DNA from 4 places in the Pseudovibrio sp. FO-BEG1 genome. Region 1 is predicted to be linked to each of the others. Evidence: predicted binding sites of a transcription regulator. Region 1 holds the regulator's gene; each other region holds the start of a gene.

Evidence for each region. The regulator LexA, encoded in region 1, represses DNA repair genes until DNA is damaged. The targets are predictions, from matches to a motif close to TGTTCNNNNTGTGTTCNG.
Region 2: the regulator LexA is predicted to act here: its motif matches at 2,002-2,019, upstream of uvrA (excinuclease ABC subunit UvrA).
Region 3: the regulator LexA is predicted to act here: its motif matches at 2,732-2,749, upstream of PSE_RS07780 (PA0069 family radical SAM protein).
Region 4: the regulator LexA is predicted to act here: its motif matches at 2,350-2,367, upstream of recA (recombinase RecA).

Annotation. Positions count from the first base shown of each region.
Region 1 covers NC_016642.1:3,684,443-3,689,370, forward strand. Annotated here, with positions in the region: gene trpC (indole-3-glycerol phosphate synthase TrpC) at 1-702, shown strand, start outside; gene moaC (cyclic pyranopterin monophosphate synthase MoaC) at 762-1,265, shown strand; gene glp (gephyrin-like molybdotransferase Glp) at 1,262-2,476, shown strand; gene lexA (transcriptional repressor LexA) at 2,740-3,462, shown strand; gene PSE_RS16510 (ComEC/Rec2 family competence protein) at 3,358-4,928, opposite strand, start outside.
Region 2 covers NC_016642.1:3,454,916-3,459,843, reverse strand. Annotated here, with positions in the region: gene uvrA (excinuclease ABC subunit UvrA) at 1-1,789, opposite strand, end outside; gene PSE_RS15720 (single-stranded DNA-binding protein) at 2,190-2,735, shown strand; tRNA gene PSE_RS15715 (tRNA-Glu) at 2,954-3,028, opposite strand; gene PSE_RS15710 (VOC family protein) at 3,221-3,661, opposite strand; gene PSE_RS15705 (cold-shock protein) at 4,077-4,658, shown strand; gene PSE_RS15700 (DUF192 domain-containing protein) at 4,776-4,928, shown strand, end outside.
Region 3 covers NC_016642.1:1,696,133-1,701,060, reverse strand. Annotated here, with positions in the region: gene PSE_RS07795 (NADP-dependent malic enzyme) at 1-1,245, opposite strand, end outside; gene PSE_RS07790 (ceramidase domain-containing protein) at 1,346-2,044, opposite strand; gene PSE_RS07785 (glycosyltransferase) at 2,068-2,661, opposite strand; gene PSE_RS07780 (PA0069 family radical SAM protein) at 2,775-3,902, shown strand; gene PSE_RS07775 (ribonuclease HII) at 3,956-4,609, shown strand; gene PSE_RS07770 (hypothetical protein) at 4,649-4,928, shown strand, end outside.
Region 4 covers NC_016642.1:4,406,805-4,411,732, reverse strand. Annotated here, with positions in the region: gene PSE_RS19875 (pseudouridine-5'-phosphate glycosidase) at 246-1,160, opposite strand; gene PSE_RS19870 (carbohydrate kinase family protein) at 1,193-2,116, opposite strand; gene recA (recombinase RecA) at 2,420-3,484, shown strand; gene alaS (alanine--tRNA ligase) at 3,675-4,928, shown strand, end outside.

The DNA of each region.
Region 1 (4,928 bases):
GCAATCAAGGCAGCAACTCCAACCCGCGGCTTCGCAAACGCACTGAAAGCAAAGCACGCAAACGGTGAGTGCGCCCTGATTGCTGAGGTAAAAAAGGCCAGCCCGTCCAAAGGCCTGATCCGCGCAGACTTCAATCCACCAGTACTTGCAAAAGCTTATGAGAACGGCGGCGCAGCCTGTTTGTCCGTGCTGACCGACACGCCGTCCTTCCAGGGCAAGCCAGAATACCTCGTCGCAGCCCGCAATGAAGTCTCCTTGCCAGTTCTGCGCAAAGACTTTCTTTATGACACCTATCAGGTGCATGAAGCCCGCGCCTGGGGCGCAGACTGCATCCTGATCATCATGGCAGCCGTTGATGATGCATTAGCCAAAGAGCTGGAAGACACCGCCTTTGAGCTTGGCATGGATGCACTGATTGAGGTGCACGATGAGGCTGAGCTGGAGCGCGCACTGAAGCTCACCTCACCACTCGTCGGCATCAATAACCGCAACCTGAAAACATTCGAGACATCACTGGAGACCAGTGAACGCCTTGCTCCATTGATCCCGCAAGACCGGATCATCGTCGGCGAAAGCGGCCTGTTCACTCCGGAAGATCTTTCCCGCATGGAAAAATCCGGCATCTCCACCTTCCTCATCGGTGAAAGCCTGATGCGGCAGGACGATGTAGAAAACGCAACAAAAGCGCTGCTTAAACGCTAAGAAAATCAACAGCCTGCAAAAGGCAATGACCTGAACAAACTGTGTCCAGAGGCAAGAAAATGTCAGAACTTTCTCCAAAACTCACTCACCTTGATGACAGTGGTGCGGCTCATATGGTCGACATCTCGGAGAAAGAGGTCACCTCACGCATCGCCCGCGCTGGCGGTCAGGTGAAGATGCAGCCTGAGACTCTGGACATGATCCTTTCCGGCAATGCCAAGAAAGGCGATGTGCTGGCAACAGCGCGCATCGCGGGCATCATGGCTGCCAAGCGCACACATGAGCTGATCCCTCTGTGCCATCCGCTGGCTCTTTCCAAGGTGCAAGTGGACTTCACACCAAACCCGGAGCTGCCGGGCATTGAGATTGAAGTCTTCGCAAAGGTCTCTGGTCAGACTGGTATTGAGATGGAAGCGCTGACAGCTGCTTCTGTTGCGTGCCTGACGATCTACGATATGGCCAAAGCCGTTGATCGCTCCATGGAGATTGGTGAGATTCGCCTGCTGGAGAAGAAGGGCGGCAAGTCCGGTCACTATCTGGCTGAGGAGGATAACTCCAAATGAGCCTGATCAGCATCGAAGAAGCACTCGACCGCCTCCTCAAGGACGTAAACCCAACCACAAGCGAGAGCTTACCACTTCTGGAAGCAGGCGAACGCGTGTTGGCACAAGATGTTGCCGCAACTCGGACCCAGCCTCCATTCTCCGCCTCCGCAATGGATGGTTATGCTGTAAAAGCAGCTGACACCGAAGATCCTGAGCGCGCACTGAAGGTCATCGGCGAAGTCGCTGCCGGGCACAACTTCGACGGCACACTGCAAGACGGCGAAGCCCTGCGTATTTTCACAGGTGCGCCGGTACCAGCTGGTGCGGATGCGATCCTGATGCAGGAAAATGCCCGCCGCGACGGGGATAACCTATTCTGCCAAGAGAGCGTAACTGTTGGCAAGTTCATCCGCCCTGCCGGACTGGACTTCCAAGAAGGCCAGATCCTCCTCAAAGCAGGCGCCCCACTCGGCTTCCGCGAGCTTTCCCTTGCAGGCGCGATGAACCACGCGAGCTTGCCAGTGCGCAAGAAGCCGGTTGTCGCAATCCTCGCAAACGGAGACGAGCTTGTTGAGCCAGGCCAGACACCGGGCCCGAATCAAATCATCGCTTCCAATCAGGTCGGCATCGCAGAGTTTGTGAAAAACTGCGGCGGTATCCCAATGATGCTGGGCATTGCCCCGGACCAGCCTGAAGAAATCACAGCTCGCGTCAAGCAGGCAATTGAGGCCAAAGCCGATGTTCTAGTCACGCTCGGCGGCGCATCTGTTGGCGACCACGACCTCATTCAGGACGTGCTCGGAGCAGAAGGCATGGAGCTTGGTTTCTGGCGCATCGCCATGCGTCCGGGCAAACCACTCATGGCAGGCGCTCTTGGACCAATGAAAGTCCTCGGCCTGCCGGGCAATCCGGTTTCAAGTCTTGTCTGCGCCCTCCTCTTCCTTGGGCCTCTCCTCGACAAAATGCTGGGGCGCTCAGTACCTTTGGCAAATCAAGGCGTTACCAAAGCCACGCTGACCGCTGACCTGCCTGCAAACGACCTGCGTCAGGACTACCTGCGCGCCAGCCTGAGCACCGACGCGCAAGGCAACCTGACAACCGAGCCGTTTGGTAAGCAGGATTCCTCAATGCTTGCGCTTCTCACCAAAGCAGACGCTCTGATTGTTCGCCCGCCACACGCACCGGCTGCATCAGCAGGCGAAAAAGTTGAACTTCTCAAGCTACGCTAAATCCGCAAGACGAGAGTGGACAACCCCTGTCCACTCACCCATCAAAATCCAATTCCCCCAGTTCTAGCAGGGCTTAAACGCAACAAACCCATTGCAGAACACAATGAGAACAGGTAGAGTACGTTCGTGTTTTGTCCTCCCAATCGCAGAAGTTGAAGTCTTTCAGCTTGTTGGGAATGCAAATCAACGAATGGTCATCTTCGGAACCGGAGAGTATGGCTGCTCACTTTCAATCTGCGCTTAGGAGCGAACGGGGATAAAAGATGCTTACACAGAAGCAACACGAGCTTTTGATGTTCATCCATCAACGCTTGAAGGAAGCAGGTGTTCCACCCTCCTTCGATGAGATGAAGGACGCGCTGGACCTCCGTTCCAAATCCGGCATTCACCGGCTGATCACAGCTCTGGAAGAGCGCGGCTTCATTCGCCGCCTGCCAAATAGAGCCCGTGCGCTGGAAATCCTCAAGCTGCCAGAATCCATCGCGCCAGGCCTGAAGCCTGCGGCCAAGGAAAAGGGCTTTGCTCCAGAGGTTATCGAAGGCTCGCTGAGCAAGAAGGTCGCCACACCACCTCCACCGCGGACGCCTTCCCCTGACGAAGTGCCGACGCTGGAAATTCCGGTGATGGGCCGCATTGCAGCGGGTGTACCGATCGAAGCAATCCAGCACCAGAGCCATTCCATTGCAATGCCTGCAGATCTGATGGGCCGCGGCGAACACTATGCGCTGGAAGTCAAAGGCGACTCCATGATCGACGCTGGCATCTTTGACGGGGATACAGTGCTGATTAAACGCGGCGACACCGCGGATAACGGCGAAATCGTTGTGGCGCTGATCGATGATGAGGAAGCAACTCTGAAGCGCCTGCGCAAAAAAGGTGCTTCAGTCGCGCTTGAAGCGGCCAACCCCGCCTACGAAACTCGCATCTTCGGCCCGGGGCGCGTCCGCATTCAGGGCAAGATGATTGCGCTCTTCCGCCGCTATTAACGCACTGGTTGTTATAGGCAATTTAGGATTCCAAGGTCTGCGCTGAGCATCATATGCCCAGCGCACTTTTTTTATTTTATGCCCGTTTCCCGCTTGAACTGACAACCAGATGTAAACCGAGCCTCGTTCTCCAAAAACCTTTTGATCCAAAACCAGCTCAGCATTGCAGCTGGAAGGGGCCTGAGCTTGGGTGACGATGATGGATGCCAGCTGACAATCAGCCTCCAGAGCGCCCTCCACCTTCGACTGCGCCAGAAGGACTGACGGCTTTTGCTCCCTTCCTCCGCCCATCGCTCCGTGCGGGTATAACGCCAACACACAGCCCTCCTCATCACAGGAACGATCTGTTGCCCGCGTTTTATGCTCCTTAAAGGAGTTCGCAGAGTATCCCCCTGCCCGCAGTAGGCTGTCAGCAGCAAATGACATACGCGAGGATGTCAGGCGGAAGGACCCGCCCTCGCCATAAAACCCGATATGCTTACCTGCATCGGCAATCATCACATCAGGTGGCCGTTCCACCACAAAGCCCATAAGGCCTGCTGCAAACGCTGGCACAGAAAGCCATTTCAGGCGTAAGGGCATGATGCAGAGTGTGATACTCGCAAGGATCACCAGCAGATAACCTGAGACACTGGCAACTCCCAGATTGGTGAGCCCGTCGCTCAATGCGCTCACCCAGTAGGCGGCCTTCAGCACCAGAGATAATCCCACCTCCATACCCTGCAGAAAGAACGTATCAGCGCCAAGTGGGATCGTGAGCAGGGCAAGCAGACCAAGGGGCATAACCACAAAGGTCACCAGCGGCATGGCCAGCACATTACCAACCACCCCATAGGGTGCGATCTGCTCAAAGTGCAATGCAGCAATTGGAGCGGTGGCAGCGCCTGCGATCAGGGAGGTCATTGCGCAGGCAAAAAGCCACTTTGCGGGTTTTCTGAGAGTGCGCAAAACGCCTGTTTTCCCTTTTAAAACATAAGCTTCACGGTCATCCCGAAGCCAGTCCTTGCCAAAGGAGTAAGCTGACAGCAAAGCAAGGACGGCGATGAAGGACATCTGAAAGCCCGGGGATAAGACCTCCTCCGGGCGCAGGCTTAAAAGGAGGAGACAGGCGAGAGCAAGTCCGCGCAGGCTGAACGCGCGGCGACCAAGCAACCCGGCGCATAAGATCAGCACAGCCATCAGATAGGCCCGCTGCGTGGCGACAGAAGCCCCTGACAAACCAAGATAAACCGTTGCCGCAATCAACGCGGCAATGCTGGCGTAAACGTGGATATGTCCCTTCAAGGCAAGGCTTTGGCTAAGAGACAGAACCAACCGTGCGGCGAGGAAAACCAGAGAGGTCACCAACCCCATATGCATGCCGGAAATAGCGAGGACATGTGCAAGGCCTGCATTACGTAGGGCGTCTTTATCAGCGGAAGCCAGATAGTCCCGTTTGCCGACCAGGAGAGCAACCGCAAAGGCAC
Region 2 (4,928 bases), 230 kb from region 1:
CCTGGCCGCCATGGATACCTGCGCCCGGTCCCACATCCACCACATGGTCAGCTGTGAGAACGGCATCTTCGTCGTGTTCAACCACGATGACAGTGTTGCCCAGATTGCGCAGATGCTTCAGCGTTTCCAGCAGACGTGCGTTGTCGCGCTGGTGCAGGCCGATGGACGGTTCGTCCAGAACATAAAGAACACCGGTGAGGCCAGAGCCAATCTGAGATGCAAGACGGATACGCTGGCTCTCACCGCCTGACAGGGTGCCGGAGGAGCGGTCCATGGAAAGATACTCAAGACCAACGTCATTGAGGAACTTTAGGCGCTCACGGATTTCCTTCAGGATGCGATAGGCGATTTCGTTCTGCTTATCAGAGAGCTTCTCTTCGATGCTGGAGAACCAGTCGTGTGCTGTTTTGATGGAGAGTGCGGTGATCTCGCCAATGTGGCGGTCTGCAATCTTCACGCACAGCGCTTCTGGCTTCAAGCGGTAGCCGTTACAGGCATCACAGGCGTGGTCTGACTGATAACGGGACAGCTCATCGCGCACCATCTGGGAATCGGTTTCACGCCAGCGGCGTTCGATGTTGCCGACGACGCCCTCAAACGGTTTTTCGGTTTTGTAGGAACGGGTGCCGTCATCATAGACAAACTGCACTTTGGTTTTGCCCGTGCCAAACAGGACCGCATTGCGGAAATCTTCTGGCAGTTCCTTCCAGGCTTTGGTCATTGGCTGCTTGTAGTGCTTGGCCAATGCTTCCAGGGTCTGGGTGTAATATGGAGAGGTGGAACCGGTTTTCGACCACGGCAGGATTGCGCCGCCGCGTAAAGACAAGGACTGATCCGGCACGACGAGTTCAGCTTCAAACGCCAGTTTGGTACCTAGGCCGTCACAGGTTGGGCAGGCGCCGAACGGGTTGTTGAATGAGAACAGGCGTGGTTCAATCTCAGGAATCGTAAAGCCGGAGACCGGACAGGCGAACTTTTCGGAAAAGACGATTTGCTTGGCTTTGCCTTTTTCATCCTTCTGGTCGGCGAACTCAATTGTTGCCAGACCTTCAGCCAGTTCCAGAGCAGTCTCCAGAGAATCTGCGAGGCGGCCAGTCATGTCTTCACGTACGACAACACGGTCAACGACCACATCAATGTCGTGCTTGAACTTCTTATCCAGTGCTGGGGCATCCGCGATTTCGTAGTACTCGCCATCAATTTTGACGCGTTGGAAGCCCTTTTTCATGAGCTCGGCGAGCTCTTTCCTGTACTCCCCCTTGCGGCCGCGCACGATTGGGGCCAGCAGGTAAAGGCGTGTGCCTTCGTCCAGCATCAGGACGCGATCGACCATCTGAGAGACGGTCTGGCTTTCAATAGGAAGGCCGGTTGCCGGAGAATATGGGATACCGACACGCGCAAACAGAAGGCGCATGTAATCGTAGATCTCAGTGACCGTGCCCACGGTAGAGCGTGGGTTTTTGGAGGTTGTCTTCTGTTCGATGGAAATGGCTGGAGACAGGCCGTCGATCTGATCAACGTCCGGTTTCTGCATCATTTCAAGGAACTGGCGGGCGTAAGCGCTCAGGCTTTCAACGTAGCGGCGCTGCCCTTCAGCGTAGATGGTATCAAAAGCGAGGGAAGATTTGCCTGAGCCGGACAGGCCGGTCATGACGATCAGGCTATCGCGTGGAAGGTCCAGATCCACATTTTTCAAGTTATGTTCGCGAGCGCCGCGTACAGTAATCTGCTTCATTAGATCAGCGCGCGTGGAATTGTTTTCGATGTCATGTGTTGGCGACTTCGCCATGGAACTGTCCTTTATCACGGATGCCGAGTTCGCATATAAAAAGCAAAACAGGTCAGGGCGCGATCCTCAAAATGAAGGAGAATGTGCGCTGGAAATCAGGTGGAACATAAACGGAACAATTTTAAGGGGCAAGCCTTTTTGAGTTCGCTCTCAGAAAATTGTCCTTTAGAAAAATTGAGAGTTGAACTTGGCGTTTTCACAAGGCATTGTACTGGAACAAATATAGAACGAGTGGAGAGCCCTGCTTCCTGACGCCTGATATTCAAAAGGAAAGCCTCGGAAATGTGGACAACCGGGGCCGCTTTGCGAAAGCCTGTTTGATTTGTAGAGCGCGGAGCATAGGTTACTTGCCAACTTAACCTGCTCAGCTATGAGTTGGTTCAGATTTAGGAGTAATTCAATGGCCGGTAGCGTCAATAAAGTCATTTTGGTTGGAAACTTGGGCGCAGATCCGGAAATTCGCCGTACGCAGGATGGTCGTCCGATCGTCAACTTGCGTATCGCGACTTCCGAAAGCTGGCGTGATCGCAACAGCGGCGAGCGCCGTGAGCGCACTGAATGGCACCGCGTTGTTGTGTTTAATGAAGGCCTTGCAAAGGTTGCTGAGCAGTACTTGCGCAAAGGCTCCAAAGTTTACATCGAAGGCCAGCTGCAGACCCGCAAATGGCAGGACCAGAGCGGTCAGGACAAATACTCTACTGAGATTGTTCTGCAGGGCTTCAATTCTACGCTGACCATGCTTGATGGTCGCGGCGAAGGCGGCGGCATGGGTGGCCAGGGTGGCCAGTCCGGCGGCGGCTTTGGTGGCGGCGGTGGCGGCTACGACCAGGGCGGTGGCTTTGGTGGCGGTGGCAACCAGGGCGGCGGCTTCGGCGGAAGTGGCGGCGGTGGGCAGGCTCCATCCGGCGGTTTCGGCGGCGGAATGGACGACGAAATCCCGTTCTAAGCCAAGCGCATTATTCATTAAGGCCCGGCGTGAGTATCAGCTCATTGCCGGGCTTTTTTGTTAGCGGCGGTTTATATGAGTGCGTGTCTTCTCTCAGCATTGGAGCTGGTAGAGCTGGTGCTACGAAGAGAGACGTTGCTGGGGCAGGATGCTTTGTGTGCGTTTATGCAGACGTAGCCATTTGCTTGCAGAACTTATCACGATGTAAGGAAGAGAAATGGTACGCCCAAGGGGAATCGAACCCCTGTTTCCGCCGTGAAAGGGCGGCGTCCTAACCGCTAGACGATGGGCGCACTCTACAGCGTTTTCGCCGTGCGGCGCGCTGTGTGAGGAGGCTTATAGATTTTCACTAGGATAATGTCTAGTGCTTAAAATTTTATAATTCAAACAATCCACAAATATGAGGATGGCATATACTTTTCTTAATTATGCTTTGATTTCAGCGCCTCAATGCTGATTGAGGCGCTGTATCAGATCCTATTGGATTACCAGCTTCCGGTGTTGCCCATGGAGAGCCATGGTTCGGCTGGCTTAAGATTTGCGCCTTTTTGCAGCAGTTCGATGGAAATGCCGTCTGGAGAAACGATGAATGCCATGCGGCCATCACGTGGTGGGCGGTTGATGGTGATGCCAGCCGCCTGCAGTTTTTCGCAGGTCTCGTAGATGTTATCGACTTCATAGGCGAGGTGGCCGAAGTTGCGACCGCCGGTGTATTCCTCCGGATCCCAGTTATAAGTCAGTTCCAGCGCAGGAGCAGAAGAAGCGTTGAAGGCTTCTTTATCTTTAGGTGCTGCAAGGAACACCAAGGTGAAGCGGCCTGCTTCGCTTTCGTGGCGGCGTACTTCTTCCAGTCCGAAGATCGTGCAGTAGAAGTTGAGTGACTCATCCAGATCTTTAACCCGGACCATGGTGTGCAGATAACGCATGTCGAACACTTTCTTATATGGGGTGGCTCTCAGAACAGGAGCCAGCGGAGGTTGAAGTTGAGCGAAGCTAGCGTGAAAAATGATAAAGGGAAAGGGTGCCTAGTATTTCTGATTTGGGAATATACAAGGTACACCTCGCAGTAGTGTGTATCCGATGATGTGGTGGGCTTTTGAAAGTAACACGGGGTTTCATGGGATAAAATCTTCAGTAGTGTTAGCTATACCCCCTCCAAACTTCAGGTAAATGGTGTTGATAGGACAACACTAACCAAATCAATGGGGGATCATTTAGCTCTTTGTTAATTTTTTACCTTCTTGGCGTCGGGCGTGATGATATTCTTTTCGTGGAATCAAGTGGCGTTCGGTTCGAAATGGACGCTACATTTCAGATGCGGCAAATTTCGGGGCATTCATCATGGTGGTAAAAACGGCGCCTCAGGTAGGCTCTGTCGAGGACCTGGTTGACGATACAGCCTTAGATGTTCTTCAGGTAGCAGGAACAATCAAGTGGTTTGATATTGGGAAAGGCTATGGTTTTGTAGAGCCGGAAGACGATCTGCCTGACGTCTTGCTGCATGTTACATGCTTGCGCAGAGACGGGTATCAGACTGCCTATGAGGGTGCTCGCGTTGTTTGCGAGGTCTTAAATCGTCCACGTGGTTTGCAGGCGATGCGCATTCTTTCCATGGATGAAAGCTATGCGGTTCATCCGTCACAGCTGCCGCCATCCCGCACTCATGTTCAGGTCACTCCAGAGGGTAGCTTTGTTGAGGCTGAAGTGAAGTGGTTTAACCGTGTCAAAGGCTTTGGCTTCCTGACACGCGGTGAAGGCACGGAAGATATCTTTATTCATATGGAAACTCTGCGCCGCTTTGGTATCACTGAGCTGCGGCCGGGCCAGAAGGTTCAGGTGCGCTTTGGTGATGGTCCAAAAGGCAAGATGGCTGCAGAGGTTCGCCCTGTTGGAAATGGTACGCATATTCCAGCGTCGCACTAAAGAGATCTGTTTGGTCAGATCACAATATTGAGATTTGCCGATTTCAAGCCCTTGGTGACTTGCCAAGGGTTTTTCTTTGCCTCAAAGCTTAAAGAAAAGAGGTTCAGAGCGAGCGGTATGACGGTTCTTCGATTAGCTTTTCTAGTATTATTAATGGGTATGACAACTGCGTTTTCTGCGGGCATGCGAACTGAAACGGTCGAGGTTCGTAGCGATAACGGGACACACGAGTTTCAGGTTGAAGTGGCTGAGACGGCAGATGATCGAGCG
Region 3 (4,928 bases), 2.0 Mb from region 1:
CGGGCGGGTTGCGACGCCAGTGTCCATGGCAGCTTTTGCAACAGCTGGTGCAATGCGCAGGATCAGGCGGTTATCGAACGGGGATGGGATGAGGTAATTCGGGCCGAATGTGTGGGTGACGCCGCCGTAGGCTTTGGCAACCACATCGGTTGGTTCTTCCCGTGCCAGACCTGCAATTGCTTCCACTGCGGCCAGCTTCATTTCTTCGTTGATGGCGGTTGCGCCAACATCCAGTGCGCCACGGAAGATGTAAGGGAAGCAAAGGACGTTATTCACCTGGTTCGGGTAGTCGGAACGGCCTGTGCACATGACAACATCGTCACGAACAGCAAGCGCATCTTCCGGCATGATTTCCGGGTTCGGGTTGGCAAGACCCATCACCAGAGGGCGCTTCGCCATCTTGGCGACCATCTCCGGCTTCAGAACACCAGCTGCGGACAGGCCGATGAAGACGTCGGCATCTTCGATGATATCATCGAGTGTGCGCTTGTCTGTTTTCTGCGCGAAGACGGATTTCCATTCATCCATAAGGGCTTCGCGGCCTTCATAGACAACGCCTTCGATGTCGGAAACCCAGATGTTCTCGCGCTTTACGCCAGAAGATACGAGCAGATTGAGACATGCCAGCGCGGCTGCGCCTGCGCCAGAAGCGACGACCTTGATCTCATCCAGTTTCTTGCCGGCCAGTTCCATGCCGTTGCGAACAGCAGCTGCAACGATGATCGCTGTGCCGTGCTGGTCATCATGGAAGACCGGGATATTCATCTTTTCACGCAGGCGTTTCTCGATCTGGAAACACTCAGGCGCCTTGATGTCTTCCAGGTTGATACCGCCGAAGGTTGGCTCCAGAACGCCAACTGCATCTACGAACTTATCAACGTTGGTTTCATCAACCTCGATGTCGAATACATCGATGCCTGCGAATTTTTTGAAGAGGACGGCTTTACCTTCCATCACCGGCTTGGATGCCAGAGGACCAATCGAGCCCAGACCCAGTACTGCTGTGCCGTTTGAGATCACCCCAACGAGGTTTTGCCGTGCGGTGTAGTCGGCTGCTTTTGACTCGTCCTTATGGATTTCCAAACACGGAGCAGCTACGCCCGGAGAGTAGGCAAGCGCCAAATCTCGCTGGTTTCCCAATGGCTTAGTTGCCTGAATTTCCAATTTACCCGCGCGCGGATACTCGTGGTAAAAGAGCGCTTGTTCATCGAGTTCGCCGGAGGTAGGGCGTTTTTTGTCCGTCATCGTCTATTCTTGCCTGACCTAGTGAATGAGCGGCTCGCCACCGGGAATCATTATGACTTCCGGTTCAGATGTCGCAGTTTGGCAAAACCTAGACCATTGCCTAAGATTCTGCACCGTCTAAGTACGTCTTAAAGCGTATAAATGCGCGAATTAGAATAAACAAAACGGTAGCATTCAAAATATGCCACAAGGAATGTGTCCCAACTGGCAAAATTGAGCAGATTGGCTCGTCCAGAATCCGGAATCCCATGGATATTGCGAAGACGATGCCTGCCAGCAGCAATGCGTTGGATGTCTGCCGGTTTTTGCTGCGGGTGAGGCCTGCAAAAAGCAGGATGGCAACGAGGGCTGGGAAGTAACCAGCAGTGGGGCCAATGATGCCTTCCACCAATCTTGGGCCGAATGCCATTGCCCCAAAGAAGAGCAGTGTTGCACCCAGTGATATCAATAGGTTGGCACCCATGTAGCGCCGTGTGGCCAGATAAAAATACACCAGCATGAAGATCGCGATCGGGATCACATCAGCGAGCATAGACCAGAGGGTTGCGAAGGTGTGGAACAGGAAAGACCCGATGCCGATGATGGCCAGTAAAGCGATGAGAACCAGCGCTGCGTTATCTTGTGCGTTGGTTTGCGTTACTTGCGTATTTTTTGCGTTGCTACGTGCTTTAAGCCAGATTTGAAGGGCGAACAGAGCGGCAATGATAAATGCCGCATTGCTGATGGCATTGAGCGGCTCAGACCAGAAGGCGGCGGAGGTTCTTTCGCAGTATTGGTTCAGATGCTGGTTCCAATCCATAAGACCTCCGAGCTGGTACCGGGTTACCTCGTGCTGTTTTGAAAGACCACTGTACCGTTCAACCAATGGACCCGGCTAGCCCTCAAGATTTTTTGGATTTGCTGTTGCCGAGTTTTGGCGGAGCTCCCCTTCAGCACTTTTTGCAGGTGCTCTTTGTGTACGAGCATGGGCAGAGCATGTGCGGACGACTTGAGCACACGATGCATGGCGTTGATCAGCTTCTGCCTGACTTGCGCCGCGGTGCCGAACTCCTCTGTCCGGCTTGGGAACACCGCGATCAAGTTGTCCCCGGTACGGACCCGTTCGGCCCGCTCGATGAAGGCAGCTGCTTCTGTTTGCCAGCCGGTTTGCAGGATTGCGCCGGGGCGGATCAGCAGCACCCAGTTGGACCGTGCGCATTTCTTTGCCCCTTCTGCTAGAGCAGACGCAGGATCAGCGCTGGCATCGATGAAGTGCGCGCCGGAGGCATCAGCTACGACCTCGGTTCCATCGGTGGAGCCTTCGTCTGCGATGACGACTTCTTTCAGGATGCCTTCTGCCGAGGCCGGGACCAGAGCGGACAAGGTGTGCACCAGTTGGTGCTCGCTGTTCTTGCTGAGAATAAGTGCGCTAATCATTCCAACAGCTTACAGTGATTTGCCAGAGTATGGGAAAGTAAAGGCTTGCAAATCCAGATATTTTGAGCAATGTTCCACTTATGTTCTCATAAGAAGATGAAAGTGCACGCCCCATGTCAACTGCACAAAATCACAGGGTCGAGGCAGACGCGACAGATCCGCTGAGTTCTGCTTTGCCAGTCAACATGACAGGCCGTGGACGGGCTGCGCATTCCAACAAGGCTGGGCGGTTTGAGGCAGAAAGCCGGGAACTGATGGATGATGGCTGGGGAACAATTGATGAACTTCCGCCGATCAAGACCGAGGTTCAGACAGAAGCTGCGCGGCATGTGATCACCAAGAACACCTCGCCGGACCTGCCTTTTGACCGTTCCATCAATCCCTATCGCGGCTGTGAGCATGGCTGCATCTACTGCTTTGCACGGCCAACTCATGCTTATATGGGGCTTTCGCCGGGGCTGGACTTTGAAAGCCGCTTGTTTGCCAAGCCGAATGCGGCGCAGGTGTTGGAGCGAGAGCTGGGTGCACCTTCCTATCAGCCTAAGCCAATCGCCATTGGCACCAACACAGATCCGTATCAACCAATTGAGCGCACCCAGAAAATCATGCGCGGTATTCTGGAAGTGCTGAACAAGACCGGGCATCCGGTGACCATTGTCACCAAGTCTGCTCTGGTGATGCGGGATATCGATATCCTTGCGGAGATGGCTGAGCGTAATCTGGCCAAGGTCGCGATTTCAGTGACGACACTGGACCGGAAGATTGCCCGCAGTCTTGAGCCGCGTGCGTCTACGCCAACGCGACGTTTGCAAGCAATCAAAGCGCTGTCTGATGCGGGTATTCCAACTGCTGTGTTGGCAGCACCGATTATTCCCGGTCTGACAGATCATGAGCTGGAGAGCATTCTGGAGATCTGCAAGGAGCATGGGGCAACGGAGGCCAGCTACATTTTGCTGCGCCTGCCGCGTGAGGTTTCTGAGCTGTTCAAGGAATGGCTTTTGCGGGAAGCTCCGGGCAGCTATCGCCGTGTGCTCAGCCTGCTGCGGTCCATGCGTGATGGCAAGGATTACGATGCGCAGTGGACACAGCGTTTCAAGGGCAAAGGGCCTTATGCAGATCAGTTGGCGAAGCGGTTTCAGCTGGCCTGCAAGAGCAAGGGATTATCCTCCCGATCCCTCAAGCTCTCCTGCGATCACTTCATCAAACCGACCTGCGGTGGTGTGCAGCTCTCATTGCTGTAGATGAGGCTTGTTGTTGCGGTTGAAAGCGACCGGTCTGCGTGGCAAAGAGGAGCATGTCGTATTTTGCAAATTCCCTCTTTGATATCGCCTTTCCTGATGCACCGGACCTGCGCTTTGAGCGCTCTGTTGAGCAAGACTTGCAAGGGCGCTTTGCTGGCATTGACGAGGCCGGACGCGGACCATGGGCTGGCCCTGTGGTGGTGGCTGCCGCCAGCCTTGATTACGACAATCTGCCAGAGGGATTGAACGATTCCAAAAAGCTGACAGAAGCCAAGCGCGAAGAGCTTTTTGAGCAGATCCTTGAGGTGGCTGATGTGAGTGTGTGCGTGCAAAGTGCGCAGACCATTGATCGCCTGAACATTCGTGAGGCAACGCTGCAAGGTATGCGCACCTGCGCACGCTCTCTTTCCGTTCCGGTCAAACGGTTCTTTATTGATGGCAAGGATGTACCACATCATCTGCCTCAGGAAGGGCAAGCGATGATCAAGGGTGATGGTCGCTGTCTCGCCATCTCTGCAGCCTCCATTGTTGCCAAGGTGACGCGAGATCGGCTGATGGTGAAGATGGACAAGTACTTCCCGGAGTACGGCTTTGCCAAGCACAAAGGCTACGGCACCAAACAGCATCAGGAAGCCCTCGCCGCCCATGGTGTCACCCCCCTCCACCGCTGCTCTTTCCGGCCTATCCGAGAGCTGATAGAAGGGTAGTCAGGTCAGCCTGAAAACAGGCGCGGCTTGCAGAGTGATATGATGACATCCGGCGATCTAAATCAGTTGCTCTCAAACAAGCTCACGCGCTTCTTCATAGTCTACTCTATTCTTTCTGTGATGCTCGCCATGCTCATTGCTGGCATTTCCTACTTTCATGGTGGGAGTAAGTTGACCCATGTTGATCTGCCGCTCATTTCGGATAGCCAGCTGTCCGTTGATGGTGATTTCATCGTGACCCGCCTGCCAATGTGGAATCGTGTGCAGATCTATCATCGCAAGCGTGGTTTCATCTCCGGCTTCTTTTTGGAATATCAAA
Region 4 (4,928 bases), 720 kb from region 1:
TTCGATCAAAGAGACGTGAAAACCTCTGCATGTATTGAGTTGATTGGAAGCGTGGGGAAAGCTCTGCACAAGGGGCTAAAGCAGTTCGCATTTTAGTTGAGACACATGAACTGCATTAGCCTTTGATCTTGCGTATCTTCATCTGAAATCCGGTGCCCACTTTTCAGCGATACGCTTTAGACCACAAAAAAATCCGGGCTGGAGACACCAACCCGGATTCTTATGAGGCAAATGCCTGCAAAAACTTAATCGGTCAGACCGCACGCGATCTTTGTTGCAAGTTTTGCGTTGTTCTTAACCAGCGCAATGTTGGTTGCCAGACTGCGGCCTGCTGTGCGCTCGAAGATGTCCTGCAGAACGAATGGTGTTACGTCCTTGCCGGTGATATTCTGTTCTTCAGCAGCCTTGATGGATGCATCGATGAACACCTGCATTTCGTCAGATGGGATTTCATCTTCTGCTGGAACCGGGTTGGTTACCAGCATGCCGCCGTGATCGCCAAACGTTTCGCGGAACTTGATCAGCTTGGAGATGTCGTTTGCATCATCCAGACGGTAAGGCGCTTTGATCTTGGAATCGCGGGACCAGAATGCTGGTACGTTTTCACAGCCAAAGCCGATGACCGGCACGCCGCGGGTTTCCAGAACTTCCAGAGTTTTCGGGATGTCGAGCAGCGCTTTTGCACCAGCGGAGACAACACAGACAGCGGTGCGGGACAGTTCGTCCAGATCTGCGGAGATGTCGAAAGTGGTTTCAGCGCCCTTGTGCACACCGCCGATGCCACCAGTTGCGAAGACGCGGATGCCAGCAGCGTGTGCTGCCATCATGGTTGCTGCCACTGTGGTAGAGCCGTTCTTGCCCAGAGCCATTGCGAAGGACAGGTCCGCTCGGGAGCATTTCATCACGTCTTTGGCGTTGGCCAGCTCGTCCAGAGTTTCGTCTTCGAGGCCGACGTGGAGTTCACCGTTGAGCACTGCAATGGTTGCAGGAACGGCACCGCCGTCGCGGATGATCTGTTCAACTTCGCGTGCTGTTTCAACGTTTTGCGGGTACGGCATGCCATGGGTAATGATTGTGGACTCCAGCGCAACGATTGGAACGCCGCTGCTGAGAGCTTCTGCAACTTCTTTTGAATGATGGATTTTAATTGAACTTCCCATGGTTTTCCCAGTCTTTCGTATGTTGTTGGTGCTTAGGCATGTTCTAATAAACGAGCTTTAAGCGATTGGGGTGAAAGCGTTTCCGGCGCGGCGCCGGTCGCTTCCACTGTAATGGATGCAGAAGCAAGCCCGCTCTTTACTGCTGAATATGGGTCTTCATTGAGGCAGCTTGCATAAAGAAAGCCTGCAATGAAGGCATCACCGGCGCCGGTGACATCCACGGGAACAACAGAAAATGGAGTGTGCGAACTTGTGCTGCCTACACAGTGAAGAGCCAGTGGCTTGTTGGCGTTGCTGACCAGAACGGTGGGAATACCTTTCGCAGCCAGCTGTTGGGCCAGCTCTTCTGCGGAAAATTCCCCCGGCTCGCAATCCAGCAGGGCCGTGGCTTCATCTGTGTTGGTGAAAAGAATGTCAATTTGGGAGAGAAGGGAACGGAGTTTTGGTGCCTTTGCTATTGAGACCGTATCAGCGGCCAGAAGGCGATCCCCTTTGGAATTGGCGAGCGTGAGAAGCGTTTCTTCTTCCAGATTGGTTTCACAAAGCCAGATATCGCAGTTCAGCAGTGCTTGCGGAATTGGATTTGCTTCTGAAAAACTCACTCTGGAGGTGATCTCGCTGTCCGAAATGGCTGAGAACAGTGTGCCATCCGGGTTGTGAAGGGCCAGATAAGATCCGGTTCTTCCGTCAGGTACTGTCTTGATGCTGGATGTATTAATTCCGCATTCTGACAGGCTTTTTGCGAGGAACGCTCCGTCGGCGTCGTCACCCAGACATCCATGCATTGTCGGCTGCATGCCCAACCGCGCCATGGCGCGTGCAATGTTGGCTCCAACACCTCCTGCGCGGGACATAATTTTCCCTGGTGTTGAGGTGTCCGGTTTGAACGGTCGATCTGCATGGGCAATCCTGTCCAGATGGATTGCTCCGATTACTCCGACCTGCTTAGACGACATAACCAATTCTTCCTCCCGACATCGAAAGACCGTTGATATGCAAGTTGGTTGGTCAAAGCAAGCTACGAGCAAATACAGACTGTGGGTGATGTATCAAAAGTGCATTTTTGCGGTTTGATTCCAGATGCATGCCTCTAAACAGGTGTCGGGAAAAGTTATCTACATGTTGAACAATAGGAGAACGTATTGAAATTAATCCATTTTTATTAGTTAGTTATCAGGTATTGCGAAGTCGGAACAAAGTAAGTACAAATAACTGACTTTGAAACTGCACGTCCATCGTGAAATAAGGGATGAGAACGTATGGCACAAACTTCACTTCGCCTTGTTGAGGGCAATCAGATGGACAAAAATAAAGCACTGGATGCAGCGCTTTCCCAAATTGAACGAGCCTTTGGTAAAGGCTCCATTATGCGCATGGGCCAGGGACAGGCCGTAGAAATCCAGAGCGTTTCGACTGGTTCTCTCAGTCTGGATATCGCGCTGGGCATCGGCGGTTTGCCTAAGGGACGTATCATTGAGGTCTACGGGCCTGAAAGTTCCGGTAAGACCACGCTGGCGCTCCACACTGTGGCATCTGCGCAGCGCGACGGCGGCATCTGCGCCTTTGTTGACGCTGAGCACGCACTGGACCCGGTGTATGCACGTAAGCTTGGCGTGAACATTGACGACCTGCTTATTTCCCAGCCGGATGCTGGTGAGCAGGCGCTTGAGATTGCAGACACTCTGGTTCGTTCCGGCGCGATTGACGTGCTGGTGATCGACTCCGTTGCAGCTCTGACGCCAAAAGCTGAACTTGAGGGTGAGATGGGCGATTCGCTCCCAGGCCTGCAGGCTCGTCTGATGAGCCAGGCACTGCGCAAGCTGACCGCATCTATCTCCAAATCCAACACCATGGTGATCTTCATCAACCAGATCCGTATGAAGATCGGCGTGATGTTTGGTTCTCCTGAGACGACAACCGGCGGTAACGCGCTGAAGTTCTACGCTTCTGTACGTCTGGACATCCGCCGTATCGGTGCGATCAAGGATCGGGACGAAATCGTTGGTAACCAGACCCGCGTGAAGGTGGTGAAGAACAAGCTGGCACCTCCATTCAAGCAGGTTGAGTTTGATATCATCTACGGTGAAGGCATCTCCAAAATGGGTGAACTGCTGGATCTTGGTGTGAAAGGCGGCATTGTCGAGAAGTCCGGGGCCTGGTTCTCTTACAACAGTCAGAGGCTGGGGCAGGGGCGTGAGAACTCGAAAACCTTCCTGCGAGAGAATCCTGAACTGGCGGAAGAGATCGAACTTGCGATCCGGCAGAATGCGGGTTTGATTGCTGAAGCGATTGATGATCCGGAAAAAACTGCGGAAAACCAATAGAGTTTAGAGGGGTTGGATTTATCCAGCCTCTTTTTTTGTAGGGTTTTATGGACAGATTTGCTGCAGATGGCTAAAACGCGGCAGATACTAATTTTTTGTTGCATCTTTCCGGATGCGCATACCCTGCAATTTGGCGGCTGTGATTGTTGAAGTAGCTGCCCACTAGAAAACGAGACGGACATCAAGACCTATGAGTGGCGTCAACGAAATTCGGTCGGCTTTTCTCGACTACTTTGCAAAAAACGGACACGAGGTTGTTCCTTCCAGTCCATTGGTGCCACGCAATGATCCGACATTGATGTTTACAAATGCGGGTATGGTGCCATTCAAGAACGTATTCACCGGCTTGGAAAAGCGGGATTACGTGCGTGCAACATCTTCGCAAAAATGTGTTCGTGCGGGTGGCAAGCACAACGATCTGGACAACGTTGGCTACACTGCGCGTCACCACACCTTCTTTGAAATGCTCGGCAATTTTTCCTTTGGCGATTACTTCAAGGAAAACGCGATTGAGCTGGCCTGGAACCTGATCACCAAAGAATACGGCCTGCCAGCTGATAAGCTGCTTGTGACCGTTTATTCTGAGGATGATGAAGCCTTTAATATCTGGAAGAAGCTGACTGGTTTTGCTGATGAGAAGATCATCCGCATTCCGACCTCAGACAACTTCTGGGCGATGGGTGATACCGGTCCTTGTGGCCCTTGCTCCGAGATTTTTTACGATCACGGTGAGCAGATCTGGGGTGGTCCTCCAGGTTCTCCTGAGGAAGACGGTGACCGCTTTATCGAGATCTGGAACCTGGTGTTCATGCAGTATGAGCAGCTGGCTGATAAACGCATCGACCTGCCGCGTCCGTCCATCGACACCGGCATGGGTCTTGAGCGTTTTGCGGCGATTATGCAGGGCGTTCACAACAACTACGAGATCGACCTGTTCAAGGCTCTGATCGCGAGTTCTGAGCATCTCACCGGTGTTGAAGCTGCTGGCAAAGCACAGGCAAGTCACCGCGTGATTGCTGACCACCTGCGTTCCATGGCGTTCCTGATTGCTGATGGCGTTCTGCCATCCAATGAAGGTCGCGGTTATGTTCTGCGCCGCATCATGCGCCGCGCGATGCGTCATGCGAACCTGCTTGGTGCAAAAGAGCCAGTCATCTTCAAGATGCTGCCAACTCTGGTTCGTGAAATGGGTCAGGCCTTCCCTGAGCTGCCACGTGCGGAAAAGCTCATTGAAGAAACCATTCAGCTGGAAGAGAAGCGCTTCATCAAAACGCTAGAGCGTGGTCTTGGTCTTCTGGAGGATGCGACCAGCTCTTTGGGTTCCGGTGATCAGCTGGATGGTGAGACTGCTTTCAAGCTTTACGACACCTATGGTTTCCCGCTTGATCTGACACAGGATGCGCTGCGCAACCGTGAGATTGCGGTCGATACTGACGGCTTTAAC